One region of the Hubeiibacter jixunmingi genome, then DNA from elsewhere that is predicted to be linked to it. Evidence: predicted binding sites of a transcription regulator. Region 1 holds the regulator's gene; each other region holds the start of a gene.
The links. The regulator PhoB, encoded in region 1, activates phosphate uptake and scavenging genes when phosphate is short. The targets are predictions, from matches to a motif close to TGTCATNAANCTGTCATAA.
Positions count from the first base shown of each region.

Region 2: ACEYX7_RS03500 (inorganic phosphate transporter) is a predicted target of PhoB. The motif match lies at 1,846-1,864, and genes of this name have one in related genera.
Region 3: ACEYX7_RS06560 (DNA translocase FtsK) is a predicted target of PhoB. The motif match lies at 2,430-2,448, and genes of this name have one in related genera.

Region 1 is NZ_JBHFHK010000028.1:18,472-23,353, reverse strand. Features, by position in the region: gene phoR (phosphate regulon sensor histidine kinase PhoR) at 1-578, opposite strand, end outside; gene phoB (phosphate regulon transcriptional regulator PhoB) at 615-1,313, opposite strand; gene ACEYX7_RS06060 (SDR family NAD(P)-dependent oxidoreductase) at 1,536-2,399, shown strand; gene ACEYX7_RS06055 (SPOR domain-containing protein) at 2,507-3,121, opposite strand; gene argS (arginine--tRNA ligase) at 3,285-4,882, opposite strand, start outside.
Region 2 is NZ_JBHFHK010000013.1:34,335-39,216, forward strand. Features, by position in the region: gene ACEYX7_RS03485 (MFS transporter) at 1-7, shown strand, start outside; gene ACEYX7_RS03490 (hydroxypyruvate isomerase family protein) at 21-836, opposite strand; gene ACEYX7_RS03495 (NAD(P)-dependent oxidoreductase) at 840-1,703, opposite strand; gene ACEYX7_RS03500 (inorganic phosphate transporter) at 1,910-3,538, shown strand; gene rraA (ribonuclease E activity regulator RraA) at 3,687-4,196, shown strand; gene ACEYX7_RS03510 (hypothetical protein) at 4,309-4,791, opposite strand; gene ACEYX7_RS03515 (hypothetical protein) at 4,836-4,882, opposite strand, start outside.
Region 3 is NZ_JBHFHK010000032.1:18,250-23,131, reverse strand. Features, by position in the region: gene trxB (thioredoxin-disulfide reductase) at 1-776, opposite strand, end outside; gene ACEYX7_RS06565 (DUF2252 domain-containing protein) at 912-2,360, opposite strand; gene ACEYX7_RS06560 (DNA translocase FtsK) at 2,657-4,882, shown strand, end outside.

The DNA of each region.
Region 1 (4,882 bases):
TCTGCCATATCGACAAATTTGCGTGGGGCTTGCGGTGCTTCATTTTCCAAACGAGATAAAAACAATAAATCATTGACCAAAGCATTCATACGGCGAGTTTGCTGTTGCATTTGATCAAAAGCACGCTTCCAACGTGGCGACATATCATCCGAATCAGATAAGGTTTCTAAATAGCCACTCAACACGGTCAAAGGCGTGCGTAATTCATGTGAAACATTATCGACAAAGTCTTTGCGAATTTGTTCTAATTGGCGAATACCTGCCACATCATAAGCCAATAATAATTGTTGATTATCGACAAAGGCATTGATTCTTAGACGAATTAAGGCAGAGCGACGTAATTCATCAGCAATCAAAATACCATCAGGTTGTTGTTGGAAATTTTTCAGATAATCAGTAAAACTCACCGATGCAATCACTTTGGTGATATTTTGCTGTAAATGTGTGGTGTTTAATTCAAACAGATCTTCAGCTTGTTGATTCCACCACAAAATATTCTGCTTTGCGTCTAACAAAATCACCGCACTGGCAAGATTCATGACTGACGAAGATGGATTGTTTAAGGTAAATTCTGGCATATGATTTTTCCTTTTCTACTGCAATTAAAATAAACGTTATTCAATTTTGGTAGAAAAACGATAGCCTGTACCACGTACGGTTTGCACATATTCTTCTACGCCATACGGAGAAAGCAATTTGCGTAAACGGCGAATATGCACATCAATGGTACGGTCTTCGATATAGACATTACCGCCCCACACTTGGTCAAGAATTTGAGCACGGCTATAAGCACGCTCAGGATGGGTCATAAAAAATGCCAACAGACGATATTCAGTCGGTCCAAGCTCAATCAATTGTCCATCGAAACTGACACGCTGACCAACTGGATCTAAAGTTAAACCATTGATATCAATATTTTTATCATTTTTGAGATGGCTAGAACGGCGTAACACGGCTTTGATACGAGATACCAACTCTCGGGTAGAAAAAGGCTTGGTCATATAATCATCCGCACCTGCATCTAAGCCTAAGACTTTATTGTCTTCTTCAGCACGAGCGGTGAGCATAATTACAGGGATTTCAGCAAAATTTTCATCATGTTTTAAACGGCGACATAGGTCAATGCCACTCATCTCAAAAGGCAACATCCAATCTAATAAAATCAATGCAGGACGTTGGTCATTGATCATTTGTAATGCTTGGTGAGCATCATTGGCTTGTTGGCACTCAAAACCCGCCATATCCAAAGCAGTATGGATCATCTCACGAATTGCCAGTTCATCATCGACAATTAAAATATGTTGCTCAGCCATGATATTCTCAATGTAATATGATTAAATATATTGCTAAATTTTAGCAGTGAAAGCATATTTTAGGGAAAGAAATTTTGATATTTTTATATCCTGATTTAAATCTCCAATGACTAATCTTAGATAAGCTACAAGATTAAACTTTAATCTTAGGCTGTTGTTATGCAATTTGTGTTATAGTCAGTACATGATATTTGAATGATATATTGAATAGGAAAATGATACATGAACAAGTTTCATCAAGCGGTGGCAGCAATCACAGGTGCAGGCTCAGGTATTGGGCAAGCTTTGGCAATCGAGTTGGCAAAACGTGGCTGTCACTTGGCACTCAGCGATGTGAATGCAGAAAATTTGCAGCATACTGCAGATTTATTAAAAAGTTATTCAATTAAAGTCACCACGCAAACGGTTGATGTCAGTCAATTAGAACAAGTACAAGATTGGGCAGCTCAAACTCAACAACAACATGGCAAAATCAATTATATTTTTAATAATGCTGGTGTGACGCTAGGGGCGAGCTTGGAAGGTTTATCTTATGATAAATTTGAATGGGTCATGAATATTAATTTTTGGGGCGTGGTGTACGGCAGTAAAGAATTTTTACCTTATTTAAAACAAAGTGATTTTGGGCATATCGTCAATATTTCTAGTCTCTTTGGCTTAATCGCCCAGCCATCACAAGGGGCGTACAATGCCAGTAAATTTGCCGTACGTGGCTTTACCGAAGCGTTGCGTCAAGAATTAAAAATTCAAAAATCCAATGTCAGCGTCACCAGTGTGCATCCAGGAGGCATCAAAACCAATATTGCCAAATCGGCAGCGATGGACGACAGCTTGTCAAGTTTGGGAATCAACCCACAAGGTGCAAAACAATCTTTCGACAGCAAATTGACCATGTCACCAAAAGATGCAGCTTTAGCAATTCTGGACGCAGTTGAGCATGATCAGGCACGTGTATTGGTTGGGAATGATGCCAAGATTTTGGACATTGTGCAGCGTATCGCCCCAAGTCATTACCAAAATGTGTTAAGTAAGGGCTTAAAGTTGGCACAAAAAATCAAAGCGTTGAAAAAGAAAAATAAAGCTTAACAAGTTACTAAAAAATAAAAGCCCAATTCAATTGTGAATTGGGCTTTTATCTGACTTATCCACAGCAAAAGCAGTTATCCACAAGGAATACTACTTATCCACAGTGTTTATGGATGGTTTTGATTTGGGCTCAATAAGATTGAATCGATACCACTATTTTTCAAAATTTGCTGTGCTTGGCGAGCATTGGCTTCACCTGCATAAGGACCAGAAATCACACGATACCAAATCTTTTGATTCTCACTGACGATATGAATTTCAGCGGATAATCCACTAAGTAAAATCTCTGCACGACGTGCATCTGCTTCATCAGCAGTTTCGTAGCTACGAATTTGCAAGATATACTGTGCTTGGGCAGGTACTTCAGCATCTGAATGTTCAGACGTAGCTTGTGCTTTGATTGGTTGAGGTGTTTCTTTTTCTTGCGTCGCACGTGATGGAATAGGTGTCACCTGTTGCTGTGGCAAAAGATCATAAAAACGATAGTCTTTATTGGTCTCTTGCTTCGCAATCGCTTCTGATGCCGCTTGTTCGATAGGATCGACAGTGACAGGTGTCCATGGTTGCCAAAACAACAACGCAAATAAAAACACCATACAGCACAACGAGAAGGCAGGAATCCACCACCATTCAGGTAGTTTGAATTTCTTTGGATCCTGTTCTTGACGTGGTACAACGCTTTTTAGGCGACGTGACCATGAGATTTTTTTGGGATTAGACATGGTTCAACCATAGACAATAAATTTAAATTTACAGTTTTTAATCATCAATCTCAACGTCTCTATAGGATAAGTCGTGTTGCGTCAAGCTAACACGACTAAGATACGTCATCACCAAAAATTTAAAACATGTAAAATTTTCAAAACAGTATTTTACAACAATGGTTTACATTTTCTCTGGTGCAGAAACACCAAGCAAAGTGAGACCATTTTTTAACACTTGCTGTACTGCTACAGATAACAATAAACGTGCTTGAGTTAATGCGTCATTGTCTTCATTAATCACACGATTTTCGTTATACCAAGCATGGAATAATGCCGCCAATTCTTTGAGATAATTACCAATTTGATGTGGTTCGTAAGCATTGGCTGCACGTACTAATACTTCTGGATAAGCCGCCAGTTTTGCCAAAATTTCACTTTCAATGTCTAAATCTAGCAATGCTTGGTGTTGCTTAGCTTGATTTGCATCAAAACTGCCGACTTTTTCCAACATACGGCAAATCCGTGCGTGGGCATATTGGATATAATAAATCGCATTGTCTTTGCTTTGCGATACTGCCAAATCCAAATCAAAATCAATATGTTGTTCAGATTTACGCATCACATAATAAAAACGCGCTGCATCATTGCTGACTTCTTCACGTAACTCACGCAAAGTCACGAATTGACCAGAACGAGATGACATTTGCACCATTTCACCGCCACGCCATAAGCTGACGAACTGCACCAATAATACTGTCAATACTTTTGGATCATAACCCATGGCTTGAATCGCCGCTTTAACACGGGTGATATAGCCGTGGTGATCTGAGCCCCAAATATTGATTAAATGGGTAAAGCCACGTTGCAATTTATCCAAATGATAAGCAATGTCTGAAGCAAAATAAGTATATTGCCCATTACGACGTTGTACTACACGGTCTTTTTCATCGCCAAATGCGGTCGATTTAAACCAAATATTGCCATCTAATTCATAGATATAGCCGTTTTCTTTAAGTTTATCTAAAGCTTCTGGGATTTTATGGGTAATTGATGCTTCGCTAAACCATTGATTAAAATTCACCCCAAATTCTGACAAATCATCTTTAATATCTGCCAAAATTGCTTTTAATGCTGCTTGATGGAATACACGATAACCATCCGCCAATAATTGTTGGCTATTGGCAATCAAACCGTCGATATGCTTTTCTTTATCACCAGACAAGACAATTTTGTCGCCTTTGTCATCCAATTGGTCGCTATATTTCACATCTTCAGGCACGTTGGCATATACATCGGCAACCGCTTTGACATAGCGATCGCCATCTTGATCAATGACGCTTTGGGCGATGTCTTTGACATAGTCACCTTGATAAGCATTGACAGGGAAAACAATTTTTTGCCCAAGCAATTCTAAATAGCGTAAATAGGTCGATGTCGCCAAAATATCCATCTGACGACCAGCATCATTGACATAATACTCACGTTCAACGGTTGCACCAGTTGCTTCTAATAAGCTCGCTACCGATTCACCATAAGCCGCACCACGTCCGTGACCCACATGCAAACTTGAAGTCGGGTTGGCGGAGACAAATTCGACTTGGATTTTTTCTTGTGCTTTGCTGTCACCACGTCCAAAAGCATCGCCTTGTGCCAAAACTTGATCTAATACTGCAAAACGTTGGTCTGCATTTAAAAAGAAATTGATAAAACCTGCACCTGCAATCTCGACTTTGCTAATCTCTGCACTTTGTGGCAAAGCAGCAACGATTTTTTCTGCCA
Region 2 (4,882 bases), on a different contig from region 1:
ATCTTAACTTTTAAGTCAACTTAGAAAAACTGTTTAAATTTTTCTTTCCAATTAAAGCTTTGTAACGACTCACCTTGCGGGCGGTATTCAGCACAAACCTTGCCTTGATAATCGCTCTCGGCAATGGCTTGGAAAATCTCGGCAAAATTAAGCTCGCCTGTACTTGGTTGATGGCGAGTAGGACTATCAGCAAATTGAATATGTCCAATGTGTGGCATATATTTGTGCAAGCTATCCGCTACATTTTCACCAATGCGTGCGATATGATAACAGTCAAATTGTAAGGCTAAATTGTCATGTTGGACTTGCTGTAAAACTTGTTCGACTTGGTTTAAATTTTGTACCAAAAAATGCGGCATATCAATACCATTAATCAATTCAAAAACTACTTTAATACCATGTTTCTGGGCATATTCAGCAGTAAATTTTAAATTTTCAATCAACACTTGCCAGCATTCATTGCAGTCAAAACTTTGCTCACCTGTTGCAGTTTGATTGCGTCCTGCCAAAACATTAATCATCGGTACATTTAAGACTGTGGCATATTCCACTGCTTGTTTTACCGCCTGTTGAAATTCTGTTTGTTTATTCGGCACACAAGCTAAGCCCAAACCACCTTGTAGTAAATCCGCAGCAGGCACATTAATTAAACAAAGCTCAAGTTGATATCGTTGCAATTGTTGTTGAATAGCATCGATAGATAATTCATAAGGAAATTGTACTTCGACCGTATCAAATCCTGCCTGACGAGCCAAAGCAAAACGCTCAATCAACGGCACTTCAGTAAAAATCATCGATAAATTGACGCCCAAATTGATTTTATTGCTTTTATTCATGGTTTATTCCTCTGGCTGTCCAGTGACTTGGTAAATAATGGTGGCTAGGTCTTGTTCGGCATAGCCATGCTGTTGATGTTGTTGTAATTGTTGTAAAGCACGTTCGGCAACGGGAATATTTAAATCAAACTGCTCGGCAAGCTTGACCGCATTGTTTAAATCTTTGCTTAAAGTTTGTACTTTCCATTGTACAGGCTGAAAAACTTGGCTTGCCATGCGTGGGCTTAGAATTTGAAAAGGCTTAGAGTCGGCAAAACCATTGGCAAGCGCAGGGGCGAGTAACTCGGCATTCACACCCGCTTTTTGAGCCAAAGCCACTGCTTCGGCAATCACGGCACTGCTACTGGCGACAATCAATTGATTACAAATTTTGGTGGCTTGTCCTGCACCGACATCGCCCATGATGGTGACACGCTGTGATAGCACTTGATAAATCGGTTGTAATTGTTGAATGGTATCTGTATTTCCCCCAGCAAAAATCACCAAGCTACCTTGTTCTGCACCTTGCGTGCCGCCCGATACAGGTGAATCAATCCAAGTACATTGTTTTTCAGCAACTTTTTCCGCTAAGATTTTGGTTTGTTGTACGGAAAGACTGGAAAAATCGACAATAATTTGTCCTGTTGTCAAAAAAGGATAAATTTTTTCTACTGTTTCTGTCACGGCATAGTCATCTGCTAAACAGATTAAAATCACTGCATAATCGGCAATTTTTTCTAAGTCTAAAACTGATGCTCCTTGTTGTAATAATGGCTCACAAGCACTCAGCGTGCGATTCCACACCGCCACAGAAAAATCAGCTTCAAGTAAACGGCTTGCCATACGGCTACCCATCAAGCCCATACCCAAAAATGCAATCTTTGACATATAAGTATTCCTCTCTTATTTACGTATTAATCAAAAAATTATTTTATCATACCTAAGCGGACTGTTTTTGTGTTTATTTTTACGACTTAAGTGATAAATATCACTAAGATTTTTAATAAATAAGGTCAAAAAATATACCAATTGTCATACAAGTGTCATAAAAAAAGTTCACACTAACGCCAAATTACATCGACACGGTTTTAATTATGTCTGATAGCGATAAAGATATTCTTTCTCACTTAAGTCAAGATGCTGCACAATCAACAAATGTGCATCAAAAATTGCCAAAATACTTTTTACCCGTATTTTTATCAGTAATCATCGGTACATTAATCTATATTGGTGTGCAGTTGTCTGCCGATTTATCGCATGTACCACCATTGCATCTATATTCAGTAATTTTGCTTGGGGTAGCATTATTTATTGCCTTAGGCTTTGAATTTGTGAATGGTTTCCATGATACCGCCAATGCAGTGGCAACGGTGATTTATACCAACGCCTTACCTGCACCAACAGCAGTGATGTGGGCTGGTTTTTGTAACTTCTTAGGGGTTATGGTCGCCAGTGGTGCGGTAGCGTATAGCATTATCGCTTTGCTTCCTGTTGAAATGATTATGAATGTGGGTAGTGGTGCGGGCTTTGCGATGGTCTTTGCACTGTTATTAGCGGCCATCATCTGGAACTTGGGAACATGGTTCTTTGGTATCCCTGCATCGAGTTCGCATACCTTGATTGGTTCAATCATCGGTGTGGGTTTGATGAATCAGCTTTTGAATGCTGGTAGTGGAACCAGTGGTGTCGATGTTGATCAAATTATCAAAGTAGGTAAGGCATTATTATTCTCGCCTTTGATTGGTTTCTTCTTTGCGATGGTCGTTTTTACATTGGTAAAAGTGATCTTTAAAAAGCAAATGGAATTATTCCAACCACCTGTGGGCAATCGTCCACCACCACCGCTTATTCGTGGTATTTTGATTTTTACTTGTACTGGGGTAAGCTTTGCTCACGGTTCAAATGATGGTCAAAAAGGCATGGGCTTGATCATGTTAATCTTGATTGGCTTAGTCCCGCTTGCGTATTCGTTAAACAAAACATTGGATGAAAAGCATTTGCAATCTTTCCAAAGTCTGTCACAACAAACAGCGGTGATTTTGCATGACAAAAATCCGAATGTGAATATTTCTTACGAACAAGCACGTAAAGATGTCACCACTTATATTCAGACCAAAGAATTGACTGCAACGACTGTGCCAGCATTGGCAAGCTTAACAGCACACTTGGGTCAGGACATGGGCGGACGTAATAATTTACACGGTTTGGATGAACAAAAAACCAATCAAATCCGTAATGATATGTATATCAGCATGACTGCTCTAAAAGCTTTGGAAAAGAAAAACGCTTTACCTGAAATGACTGCTGAACAAGAAAAAGTAGTCAAAGACTATCGTAAAAATATGGATTCATTCTTACAATATATTCCGACTTGGGTAAAAGTAGCTGTCGCTTTGGCTTTAGGTTTGGGAACAATGGTAGGCTGGAAACGTATCGTAGTGACAGTTGGTGAACGTATTGGTAAAAACCACATGACTTATGGGCAGGGTATGTCAACGGAATTGGTAGCGATGACTACGATTGCGGCAGCGGATGGCTTTGGTATGCCAGTATCAACCACACACGTTTTGAACAGTGCGGTAGCGGGTACGATGGTCGCCAATAAATCAGGCTTGCAGGCATCCACGATCAAGACCATTCTGTCGGCTTGGGTATTGACTTTACCAGTAACGATTGCATTGTCTGGTGGTTTGTTCTGGTTGTTCTTACAATTTGTAAAATAAACAGCACGACATCGCCTAAAACGCTTACCTTCGGATGGGCGTTTTTTATTTATCATTAAAAATGATGTTGTGTATTTTGTTATCAGTACTAGGATAATCTGCTTGAATTTTGTTATATTGTTGGCAATTAATTTCTCATTAAATATGGATGATAACGATGCAAAATTTTGTGACTTGTGATCTATTAGATGATCATGAAGACTTGGCAATCCAAGTTCTTAGCCCTGTAATCAATGGTTTAAAATTTCAAAGTTATGGTGGTCATACACGATTTGCAGGACAAGCGGTAACGGTGAAATGTTTTGAGGATAACTCTCGGGTCAAAGAGTTATTGGCAACCGATGGTACAGGCAAAGTGCTGATAGTTGATGGGGTAGCATCACTAAACTGTGCATTGATGGGCGATATGATTGCAGAAAGTGCGGTAAAGTTTGGTTGGCAAGGCGTGATTATTATTGGTTGCGTACGTGATGTCGAGCAGTTGGCAACGATGGATTTGGGCGTGTATGCCTTGGCAAGTACGCCACGAAAAAGCGTGCGTAAAGGCGTAGGCGAAACCAATATTCGCCTAAATATTGCCAATGTTATCGTTGAGCCTAATGACTATATTTATGCCGATGCCAATGGTATTATTATTGCAAAGCAGGCGTTGCTTTAAGAGCGTATAGAAACGTTCAAACAGCAGTTAGATACAATTATTATGAATCAGAAATGATTGGTCAGAAAAAAACCGCTGATACCATGTAATCATCAACGGTTTAATCATAATATTAGCTTACGCTTTGTAAAGATGAAATGTATTGAGGGCATTGCCATATTATACTATGTTCTTTGAATAATACTTCACCAAACTCGTTGCGGAACTGCATTTCGGCACTAATATTTTCTTCTTTAACAAGTTTTAAGAAAATTTTTCCATCACTTTTGTTCTCCAAAAATTGTGGTATAGCACTGCTATAAAATGACTCGCAGATAAAGCCACGATTTTCATTAAACATCGCTTCAGCTTCTGGCGGTAAAGTCTTTTCTCGATAGCCTTTGACATCACCATAAAAAGTGACATTAGGATAAGCAACGATAACATCCGGTTTGATAGGTAAATTCTTTGGCATCTCTGCTTTTAATTTTTCTGGCATCTCTTCAAAAGCTTTACGAAACTTTTGTTTCGCTACTTTTTCTTGATGTGCATTATAAAAATAATACCCAATGATAGCTGCGAGTACCGCTAGGATAATTATAAAGACTTTTTTCATTACGTTAATTCCGTTCCATAAGATAAATTTTGACCTAATACTTATTAAGAATTCGCTTTTTTGTCGTACCAACCCTTGCAATCTTTGATTA
Region 3 (4,882 bases), on a different contig from region 1:
TCTTTGAGATTGAGCTGATTTTGGAATAAATCTGTATTTGGCTTATGCCCGATAGCAATAAACAAACCATGTGTATCAAGTTGCTTAGTGCTACCTTCAACAGTTGATTTTAAACGTACGCCAGTAACGCCTGTTGCATCACCCAACACTTCATCAATTTGCTGATGCCATTCAACAGTGATTTTGCCTTCAGCAACTTTTTTCATTAGATGGTCTTGCATGATTTTTTCGGCACGCAAACTATCACGGCGATGTACCAATGTCACGTGCGATGCGATATTTGATAAGTATAAAGCTTCTTCTACTGCGGTATTGCCACCGCCAACTACCACAACAGCTTTATTTTTATAGAAAAAACCATCACAAGTCGCACAAGCACTCACGCCTTGACCCATAAATTTTTGTTCAGAATCTAAACCCAAATACTGTGCCGTTGCACCTGTTGCAATGATCAACGCATCACAGCTGTATTGCCCCATATCACCGGTCAAAACAAATGGACGTTGTGACAAATCAACTTGATTGATATGATCATAGACCATATTGGTGCCAAAACGCTCGGCATGCTCTTGCATATCTTGCATTAATGCTGGACCTGTTAAGCCGCGCTTACCACCTGGCCAGTTATCGACTTCAGTCGTCGTAGTCAATTGACCGCCCAATTGCAAACCTGCAATTAATGTTGGTTCTAAGTTAGCACGTGCTGCATAAACCGCGGCAGTATAACCTGCTGGACCTGAACCTAAAATAATTAAACGTGAATGTTGTACAGACATGGTTTATCCCATATTAATCGTAGTAAAATAAATTGAATGCTATTATAGACCAAAAAAGTTTGAGCTAGGCAAATTTATACAAAATCACCTAAATAGCCGATTGAATCTTCACTTTAGATGATTTTGACATCGATGTTACAAGACTTCATCCCCTGCAACGGTAATCTTGCCAGTATTAATTTCATTCATAAATTGTGTATAGTCTTGCAAGTTTCGCTCTGCTGTTTGCGTTGCATAATCTTGCATAATATTCACAATACTCGTACCTTGACCGAGATAACCTAACACGATATCTGCATTACCCGCTTTGGCATGAGCATGAGCCAGTGCCAAGCCACAGCTTTCGATATATTCATAAAAATGTTCCGTATCCATAGTACTCAAGTCAGCGGAAAACTTCATATCACGCAATTGGCGTACATAAAAATCTTGTGTTTGAGGTTTGGTCAGCTGCGAAAAACCCAAGAATATATCACTTGCCGCTTGCATCAATTGTTGTCCACGAATCACACGTTCGCCTTGGTGTGAATGTTCGGTCTTGATTAATGGTGACAAAACTGATGGATAAGCCGCTTTCATTTGTAAAATCAACGGTTCATGATCTGCATCTTTAAATAATGCCACTGCAGCAGGTGTACCGACACTGCCTACACCGACCACACGCAATGCCACATCTCGCAGTGCATAGCGATCAAATAATACTTGGCGATCAAATTTGAGACTATTACGATATTGCTCAAAGAACAGCTCTACATCTTGATAAAAAGGTTGTCCATTTTCTGGATGCAATTGTAGTGGAGGTTCATCTTTAAATTGACGAAAGCCAGTTACAGGATCGGTTTTGGTGAGTTTTGGTAATACTTTGTCTGAAGTATTAAAGCGTGCCTTGTCTAATTCTCGTTTACGTGTAGCACGTAGTTTTTTATCATCAGTATGTGCAAGTATCTTTGTTGCATCAACCTTGTCATACCACACTTCTAGCGGAGATAATTTTTGATGGTGTAACAAACCAGCACGATAAGTATCTAATAAAATTTCGATGGCTTTTAGTCCGACTTTCTCACCCAAGCCGAGTAGGGGGCTTGCCACCATGATACTGGATGCCAAACGTTTGATGTCCCATTCAAAAGGTGCAACGATACTTTCATCAAAATCATTGATACCAAATAACATATTACGTTCTGGGCTGGCAAAACCACCAAAATTGGTCAGATGACAATCACCACAAATCTGTTGGAATAAACCAGAATGGTGACCTTCCCAAGCCTGATCAAATAGCATCAACGATGGCATACCCCGAAAGTAAGTAAACGGTGACACACTCATACGCTTAGCACGTACAGGCAACAGATGAGCAAGACGCCCTTGATTTGACCAGTGATAAATACTTAGGGCATCGATATTTTTCGGACGCTGACTGATATTTGCCAATGCACGTCGTGGTGTATGTTGTCGTTGAGCCTTACCAATTTGCATGCCTTCACTTTGATTAAGTAAACGACCATTGATACGATGACGAGTCATATCGATGCTGTGTTCTTGCCAAAGTTGCTGCGGTAATGGCAGTTCTTGAAGTACGTTCATGACACTTATCCTTAAGATATTATTGAATAAATTACAATGTTTAATGATTTCAAAAGCATATTGATAATGCATCATCAAACTGTTGTCAGCAGTATAGCAGAACAATATTTATGATTGATGAAAAAGTGTCAATGAAAACACATTTTCTTAAAAAATTAATTATGCTTATCTCTGCTATCCATCTGTAAACTATGGCATAATGCACAATTCCTAATATCAGCAACGTGTTCAGCCATTTTATTGTTTGAGACGCTTGTCAGATAAGCTTTTTGTTTTTGCTTAGATTAAGGTTGATTATGAGCATTTTAGCGGGTCAATATACACAGCGTGTCATTACCACAATATTTTTATTGTCATTAGGCATTTATTTATTGATTGCCACCATGACCTATACGCCTTTTGACCCGGGTTGGTTGCAAGTGTCTAGCGATACACAGCAAGTAAGCAATGCGAGCGGTATTTCTGGTGCATGGCTTGCTGATATTTTATATGCAATCGTTGGTTGGGCTGCGATACTCATTCCTGTTTTTTTGTTTATTGAAGCAATTCAAATATGGTGGCCACGTAGCTATTTAACGCGTCCTTTTCGCTATGCAGCACAGTTTTTTATTATATTGACGACAGCGGCGTTGTTATATTTTCTGTGGCAAGTGCCAACGGATAGTCTTGCAAATGCATCAGGTGGGATTGTAGGTTTAGAATTATCTCATGGTTTAGAGCATACCTTTACACGTATTGGTGCGGTGGTTTTACTAACTTTATTTAATTTATCTTTATGGACTTTGGCATTCAAAATAGAATGGCATAAAGCACCTGAAGTACTGGCAAAAACACCAAACTATTTAAAAGAATTATTTTATAAAAATAAAAAAGCTGAATTGAATAAAAGTGATCTTAACGATTTAGCTGATTTAAACGTAGCACCCAATAAACACAGCCATCAAGCAACCGATGAATTGCATAAAGACGTTGCAACAGAAAATCATCACATCGATACTGAAGCTGTAGCCGAGACTTTAGCAACTGAAATTAAAGCAGGCGAGGTTTGGCAACGCACAGTAGAGCCAAATAATCAACATACGCCAAACACTTCAGTGACAAGTGAAATGCGTCAAAGTGTGTCAGCCACGATAAGCCATCATAAAGCAAATCCTATTGCCAAAGCACCGCCACAACCACCATTGGAACAAGTATCAATTTCAGACTTGATGAATCCAAAACCTGCACCAGCACCAGTGGAAGAGCCAGTAGTGGCTAAGCATCCAGTCACATCGAGCCTGGCTAAAAACTTGGAACGTGCAGCACTTGTTGGTAGCGGTGTATCGATTGTGACTGCTGCAAAAGGCGTTAATATTGATGAAAATGTAGTACCTAGTCATACGCATTTAGATCAGCAGAATGTTGATCCTATTACTGTGACGACAGTAAATGAGCCTCAGCTTCAAGATGTTTTGACTGATGATACACAAGTGCAAGAAGCGTTGAGCGTTGAAGATGTGCTGCTTACAGATCCAATTTTTCAACCAACCACCGAAGGCGATATTGCGTTAACTCAGCTTGAGCAAACTCAAAAATCGACATTGGATTGGGATGATGACAGTATCTTTGACCAATTATTGGATGCTGTGCCGAATGAGCAAAATCATCAGTCAAAAAATCTGCAAGCAGAACACGTTGCACAGGACACCGTAGCAAAACATGCCCAACCACAGCATCAAGCTAAAACACTAGATAGCTTTGCTGATTTGGATTTAGAGCAAGATTTTGATTTAAATGATTTGGCATCTAAAGTTGAAGTATCTCATGATACATCACTTGATGATATGCCAGTTTTTGCAACCCAAAGTGCGACAAGTACAGTGTCAAATGCTACAGCAGCATCGCAAGGTACAGTCGACATCTTGACTGATTTTGAAAATAAAATAAATGATGGCTTTGATGCACAGCTTTTGGACAGTGACTGGGCTGATATTGATGCACCTTTGACGGACAGTAGTGGGCGAGTGGTATCACGTGCTATGCAGGTTGCACAGCGACGTTTGGATTTGTCACCATTGCCAGAGCTTGAAGTCTTGGATAAAGTAGATGAGCATAAAAAAGTCAGCTTTAGTCCAGAGCAGTTACGACGTTTATCAGAATTGTTAGAAATCAAGCTACAAGATTTTAATATCAAGGCTCAAGTCGTTGAGGCACAACCAGGTCCAGTGGTAACACGTTTTGAGTTGGATCTAGCACCAGGTGTTAAAGCATCTAAAGTGACCAATATTTCTAAAGATTTGGCACGCTCTATGTCAATGAAATCAGTGCGTGTGGTCGAAGTTATTCCTGGCAAACCCTATATCGGCATCGAAGTACCGAATGAAAACCGCGAAATGGTGCGTTTGATTGAATTATTAGATACTTATGATTACCGTGATCCGAATGGTTTGATCAGCATGGCAATGGGTAAAGACATTTCAGGTGTATCTGTGCTGACTGATTTGGCGAAAGCACCACATATGTTGGTAGCAGGGACAACGGGT